DNA from 3 places in the Paenarthrobacter sp. A20 genome. Region 3 is predicted to be linked to each of the others. Evidence: riboswitches for the same ligand, from Rfam matches in the RefSeq annotation. Region 3 holds a riboswitch; each other region holds the start of a gene.
The links. A riboswitch is a leader RNA that binds a small molecule or an ion and turns the genes downstream of it on or off. The one in region 3 is predicted to bind glycine.

Region 1 (2,266 bases), 130 kb from region 3:
AGGAATCGCTGATCAGTGCCTTGCTGGAACGACTGGACCAACTGGCTGAACAGGACATTGAGCGGATGAGGGCCGCGCCGGACGGTGCTGCCGCGTACTTCATCCGGACGTCCCTGTGGGCCGGGACTCCGATGGACCGTGCGTTTGTGGCCGCGACCCGCCTGGCCGAGGTTGCCCATGAAGAAACCCGCCGCAGGTTTGCCGGAATCCAAAAGCAATGGCTCGATGTCCTGGCCAAGGATGTGGGACCCGAGGTCGCCAAGGCCGTCAGTTACATGGGTGACGGGCTGTATTTCAACGCAATGTTCGAAGGCGGCCAGGACGACGGCAACGCAGGCCGGGAGGCCGACGTCGAAATCCTGTTGGGAGTCCTGGACCGGCTGCGGAAGTAGCACGTCGCCCATTTGCGGCGGCGACCGCCACGTAGGACAATTAACCCTTGTGGCCTGCCCTGACTGAGGTCGCGTACAACTGAACATGCCTATGATCTGCGGCGGGAGAGTCCTGCAAGCATGTGGTGCAGGCGCCGTAGGAGCAAACCCTCCCCAGGAATCTCTCAGGCCCACGCACCGCCGCGGCAAGGCAACTCTGGAAAGCAGCAGGCGCTCAGCCCACCTTCGGGCCAATGGGCGCTGTGCTCACCGACGGTGCAAGCGATGGTTGTCCCAACAACCCGCGGAAACTCTCAGGTCCAATACAGAGCGGGGAGGAACCCGAGCCGCTGTGGCGTACCCAAACGCCGCCCAAGTATTGGAGTTCCTTCGTGACGGTTAGTTCTGCCTCCACCACCTTCGTCGATCGGCATATCGGCGCACGCCGCCAGGCCGACATTGAGACCATGCTCAAGTCCGTCGGCTACGACACCGTTGATTCGCTGGTCGACACCGCCGTTCCGAACGACATCCGCCAGGACGTCGCCCTCACACTGCAAAACGCGCTGAGTGAAGTGGAGGTCCTGGCAGAGCTGCGCAAACTTGCGTCCAAGAACAAGACCGCTGTCCAGATGATCGGCCAGGGCTACTACGACACCGTGACGCCGCCGGTGATCCGCCGCAACATCCTTGAATCCCCGGCCTGGTACACCGCCTACACCCCGTACCAGCCGGAAATCTCCCAGGGCCGCCTCGAAGCACTCTTGAACTTCCAGACCATGGTCCAGGACCTGGTTGGCCTGCCGATCGCCAACGCCTCCCTGCTGGATGAAGCAACGGCCGTGGCCGAGGCCGTCCTGATGATGCGCCGCGCCAACAAGAACAAGGCCGCCCAGGACGGCAAGACCGTTCTTGACGCCGACTGCCTGCCGCAGACCATCGCCATTGTGAAGGGCCGCGCCGAAGCCCTCGGCTTCGACGTTGAGGTCGCCGACCTCTCGCTCGGTCTCCCGGAAGGCGCCATCAACGGCGTCGTCCTGCAGCAGCCCGGCGTTTCGGGACGCGTGTTCGACCACTCTGCCGTCATTGCTGAAGCCAAGGAACGCGGCGCGCTGGTTACTGTTGCTGCCGACCTCCTGTCCCTGACGCTCATCACCCCTCCGGGTGAGCAGGGCGCCGATATCGCTGTTGGTTCCGCGCAGCGCTTGGGCGTTCCGCTGTTCTTCGGCGGCCCGCACGCCGCGTACATGGCCGTCCAGAAGGGCCTGGAGCGTTCCATGCCCGGCCGTCTGGTGGGCGTTTCCAAGGACGACGCCGGTGTCCCCGCCTACCGCTTGGCGCTGCAGACCCGCGAGCAGCACATCCGCCGCGAGAAGGCTACCTCCAACATCTGTACCGCCCAGGCACTCCTCGCCATCGTGGCCTCGATGTACGCCGTCTACCACGGCCCGGAAGGCCTGAAGGCGATCGCCGAGACCGCCCACGGCCACGCCCGGACCCTCGCAGCGTCGCTGAAGGCTGCCGGCGTCGAGGTCCTCCACGGTTCCTTCTTCGACACCATCACCGTCCGCGTCCCCGGCAAGGCTGCCGCGATCGTGGCCGCTGCGGAAGCGAAGGGCATCAACCTCCGCGGCGTTGACGCTGACACGGTGGGCATCTCGGTTGATGAGACCACGACGACGGCGGTTGTCGCCGACGTCGCGTCGGTCTTCGGCGCTTCGGTGCTTGAGTCCGCTGATGGCTTTGCGCTTGAGGGCTCTGTTGAGCGCACGAGCGACTTCATGCAGCACCCGGTGTTCAACACGCACCGCTCCGAAACCCAGCTCCTCCGCTACATCCGCAAGCTCTCTGACCGCGACCTCGCACTGGATCGCACCATGATCCCGCTGGGCTCG
Region 2 (2,266 bases), 1.2 Mb from region 3:
ACAGCGGAACACCGAAGCGCTGCGCGGTTCCGACGGCGATGTCCGCACCTTGCTCGCCCGGGGGCGTGATGAGGGTGAGCGCCAGCAAATCCGCGGCCACGGTAACCAAGGCACCGCGTTCCTTGGCCTCGGCAATCACAGAAGTGTGGTCAAAAACCCGGCCGGAAACGCCCGGCTGCTGCAGGACGATGCCGTTGATGTCGCCGTCGGGAAGTCCGGCTGAGAGGTCGGCAATCTCGACCTCGAAGCCCAGTGCCTCGGCGCGACCCTTCACAATGGCGATGGTCTGCGGGAGGAGGTCTGCGTCCAGGACGGTCTTGCCATCCTTGGCAGTCTTGGACTTGTTGGCGCGGCGCATCAGCAGCACGGCCTCGGCCACGGCGGTGGCTTCATCCAGGAGCGAGGCGTTGGCTACGGGAAGTCCCGTGAGGTCCTGCACCATGGTCTGGAAGTTGAGCAGCGCTTCGAGGCGGCCCTGGGAAATCTCCGGCTGGTACGGCGTGTACGCGGTGTACCAGGCAGGAGCTTCCAGGATGTTGCGGCGGATGACCGGCGGCGTGACGGTGTCGTAGTAGCCCTGGCCGATCATCTGTACTGCGGTCTTGTTCTTGGACGCGAGCTTGCGGAGCTGGGCGAGGACCTGCACCTCGGTGAGGGCGTCGTTTCCGCTCGAAAGCCTCAGTGCAGTTTCCTGCCGGATGGAATCGGGGACGGCGACGTCCACCAGCCCGTCGACAGAGTCGTAGCCGATGGCCTTGAGCATGGTGTCAACGTCGGCTTGGCGACGGGCACCGATATGCCGGTCCGCGAAGGCGGTGGGGGTTGATTGAACAGTCAAGAGGAACTCCATGATTCAGGCGCCCAGTGAGCGCCACGATGATGTGGGGTTCCTCCCCGCTCTGTATTGGACCTGAGAGATTCCGCAGGGATGGTTGCCTGCTTGCACCGTCGGTGAGCCCGGTTACCCGGACTGCTTTCCAGAGTTGCCTAACCGCGGCGGTACATGGGCCTGAGAGATTCCTGGGGAGGATTTGCTCCTACGGCGCCTGACTGGATGTACCGGCAGGACTCTCCCGCCGCAGATCAAAAGCGTTGCGTCACCATAAGTGACACGCTTCACACCATAGCGGGTCATTTCGAAAAAGCGCAAGCAAGGTGACGCTACTGGTGCATCGCCTCGTGGATCTGCAGCGCAAACCAGAGCTGGGCAACAGTGGACGTTTCACCCATGTCCAGCCCCGTCAATTCACCGATTTTCCGTATCCGGTAGATGATGGTTTGCCGGTGCGCGAACAGGGCTGTCGCGGTTTTCTGCCACGAACGCTGCGAGTCCAAATACGTCCTCAGAGTGACAAGGAGATCGCCTTCCTGGCTCTGCTCGTAGTCAAAAATCGGGCCGAGAAGACGCCGGACCAGCGCCGTTCCTTCCTCAAAACCGGTGAGTCCCAGCCACGACGGCCCCTCCGCATAGCGGGACAGCCTGAGCCTGTTGGCCCGGGCTGAACCCAGCGCCCAGAGGGACTCCTGCAACGCGCGCTGGATGTTCGCAACGGCTGCAGGCGCGCTGATCCCGATCAGCGTTTCCAAGCCGGCGCAGTGCACCAGGACGTCGTCAGGCACGTCTGCCGGGACCACCACGTGGAGCCTGTTGTTCCGCTTCAAGGACGCAGACGCAACCCCGTGCCGCCACAGTTCGATGTGCACGCTGGCCAGCCTGTCGCCGTCGTCCGCTGCTCGATCCGCGGCGTCCGCCGCCATCGAGGCGAGCAGGAATCCTTGCGGCGGAACCTCAAATGCGGCGAGCCGACTCTCCATTTCGGCCACTCCCAGGCGTCCGTCCATGGCCTGCAGCAGGAACTCGCCGGCCAGCCGGTGGCGGCCTTCCAGCGACAGCACGATGCGCGAAAGTTGCAGTCCCAGCACGGTTGCCGCGTGGAGAAGTACGACGGCGTCCGGGTGCGGTTCGCTGTTGGGCAGCACCACCAGGAGCGCGTTGGCGTGGGTGGGGATGTCCATGGTCAGCACATGCCTGCCCCGGATGCGGTGCCACTGGAAGTTCTTCCCTGCCGGCGACACGTGCCCGGACGACGGAGCCCAGGCATCGGCGAGGAACTCCGGAAGCGCCTTCCCCTCCGGGTGCCAAGGATGGAGGCAGCGGCGGTCCACCACGAACAGCTCCGCGTCGAGCTCGGTCGCCAGCCGCTGGACCAGGCTCTGCCAGTGGTCTTCCGAGGCGCCCACGGTGCGCAGCAGATCGTAGACGCGC
Region 3 (2,266 bases):
CCCCGCCGTTGTCGGTATCAAGCCCCACCAAGGGAAACGGTAGTCGTGCCACGACCTCATCCATGGCCGCAAGGACCCAGACGTGCGCCCCGTTTCGGACGGCCACGTTCTCGGTCCAGCCGGTGAACACGTCCGTGGCGGTCAGGGTTCGTGCGAATTCCCCAGTCAGGGTGGGGCCGCAATGGACGACCAGGTCCGCCTCGATGAAACCCGGGAGCTGTTCGTGCTCGTCGCCGGCCTTACGGACCGTGATCGAATTACGCAGCAGTGGCCCGGCCTTCGTCGCGGAGAGCCCTTTGGGTTTGTCCGCGTCCTTGGTGGGTTTGAGGAGCCGGTCGATCGTGGCCCCGGAGACCTGCATCAACTGCACTCTGACAGCCGGTGTCAGTCTCTTGGTGTCGAGTTCACCAAACGCTTCGAGCTTCGGTAGCCACAGGTCCATGGTCGCGGCCAGATATTTGCCCGAGGGCATCCCCGCCAGCCGCCACACACCGATCAGGACTTTAAGCGTGTCATAGCCATAGGTTCGTCCCCGAGGCTTCCGTACCGCCACCCTCGCAGGGCCCTTGCGCTTGCGCGCTGTGGAAAGCGCCCGCCGGGCATTGGCCCTGGACCAGCCCGTGACGGCGACCAGCTCGTCCAGAACCAATCCCTTGGCATTCTTCGACGACTTCGCATAATCGGCTGCGTACTTCTTCGTGATTTCCCTACGCGTTGCCATCGACAGGTCCATCCCTCATCGTCACCGCCGCGCCCGCAGCGGCCCATGATTTCGCGAGCGTTTCTCAAATGAGGCATGCACCCCGTTTCGCGAGCACTATTCATGAGTCTCGTCGCGGGGTTGCAGAGCAGCCCAGCCTTCGTTACTGTGTGAGCTGCATCACCCAGTGTGGTGGTGCGCGCTTTTGATCCGCGGCGGGAGAGCCCTGCCGGTACACCACCCCAGGCGCCGTAGGAGCAAATCCTCCCCAGGAATCTCTCAGGCCCATGTACCGCCGCGGCGAGGCAACTCTGGAAAGCAGTCCGGCCACCGGGCTCACCGAAGGTGCAAGCGTTCCTGCCGGGCAGGAAGGCGGAAACTCTCAGGTCCATCTACAGAGCGGGGAGGAACCCGAATCTCGTGGCACCCTGTGCCGCCTGAACGATGGAGTTCCTTTGACGATTCATCCTTCCACCGGTAACGATTCACCCCATCTTGAGCGTCAGCTCAGCAACCGCCACATCCAGCTCATCGCCATTGGCGGAGCGATTGGCACCGGCCTTTTCATGGGCTCCGGAAAGACCATCTCCGCTGCAGGCCCTTCCGTCATTTTCGTGTACATGATCATCGGCTTCATGCTGTTCTTCGTCATGCGCGCCATGGGTGAACTGCTGCTGAGCAACCTGAACTACAAATCCTTCAGCGATTTCGCTGCTGACCTGCTCGGCCCTTGGGCCGGGTTCTTCACCGGCTGGACGTACTGGTTCTGCTGGGTCATTACGGGCATCGCCGACGTGATCGCGATCGCCGGGTACTCCCAGGAACTCTGGCCGTCCCTTCCGCTGTGGGTGCCCGGCCTGATCACGATCGGCATCCTCCTGCTCCTGAACCTTGCCACGGTAAAAGCCTTCGGCGAGACCGAGTTCTGGTTTGCCCTCATCAAGATCGTGGCCATTGCAGCACTCATCATTGTTGGCTTGTTCATGATTTTCAGCGGCTTCCAGTCCGACGCCGGACCGGCCAGCTTCACCAACCTGTGGAGCCACGGCGGTTTCTTCCCCAACGAGTTCATGGGCTTCGTTGCGGGCTTCCAGATCGCGGTCTTCGCCTTCGTGGGCATTGAACTGGTGGGAACCACCGCCGCTGAGGCCAAGGACCCGGAGAAGAACCTGCCCAAGGCCATCAACTCCATTCCCATCCGCGTCCTGCTCTTCTACGTGGGCGCCCTCATCATCCTCATGTCAGTCACCCCGTGGACCCAGTTCGCTGCCGGCCACAGCCCGTTCATTGCCATGTTCTCGCTCGCTGGCCTCGGCGCAGCGGCCACCATGGTCAACCTCGTGGTGCTGACCTCCGCCATGTCCTCGGCCAACTCGGGCATCTACTCCACGTCCCGCATGGTGTTCGGGCTGGCGCAGGAAGGCGACGCCCCCAAAGTGTTCGGCGCGCTCTCAGGACGCAAAGTACCCCGCAACGCCCTGTTCCTGTCCTGTGTCCTGCTGCTGTCCGGCGTCGTGCTCATGTACGCGGGCTCGGACATTGGCAAGGCGTTCGACATGGTGACCA

Region 1: another riboswitch for glycine. It lies ahead of gcvP (aminomethyl-transferring glycine dehydrogenase); the one in region 3 lies ahead of cycA (D-serine/D-alanine/glycine transporter).
Region 2: another riboswitch for glycine. It lies ahead of gcvP (aminomethyl-transferring glycine dehydrogenase); the one in region 3 lies ahead of cycA (D-serine/D-alanine/glycine transporter).

The regions. Positions count from the first base shown of each region.
Region 1 covers NZ_JALJWH010000001.1:2,005,229-2,007,494, forward strand. Annotated here, with positions in the region: gene J3D46_RS09580 (TetR/AcrR family transcriptional regulator) at 1-392, shown strand, start outside; glycine riboswitch at 485-582, shown strand; gene gcvP (aminomethyl-transferring glycine dehydrogenase) at 764-2,266, shown strand, end outside.
Region 2 covers NZ_JALJWH010000001.1:683,455-685,720, forward strand. Annotated here, with positions in the region: gene gcvP (aminomethyl-transferring glycine dehydrogenase) at 1-838, opposite strand, end outside; glycine riboswitch at 988-1,086, opposite strand; gene J3D46_RS03280 (PucR family transcriptional regulator) at 1,162-2,266, opposite strand, start outside.
Region 3 covers NZ_JALJWH010000001.1:1,875,295-1,877,560, forward strand. Annotated here, with positions in the region: gene J3D46_RS08960 (transposase family protein) at 1-721, opposite strand, end outside; glycine riboswitch at 907-1,005, shown strand; gene cycA (D-serine/D-alanine/glycine transporter) at 1,156-2,266, shown strand, end outside.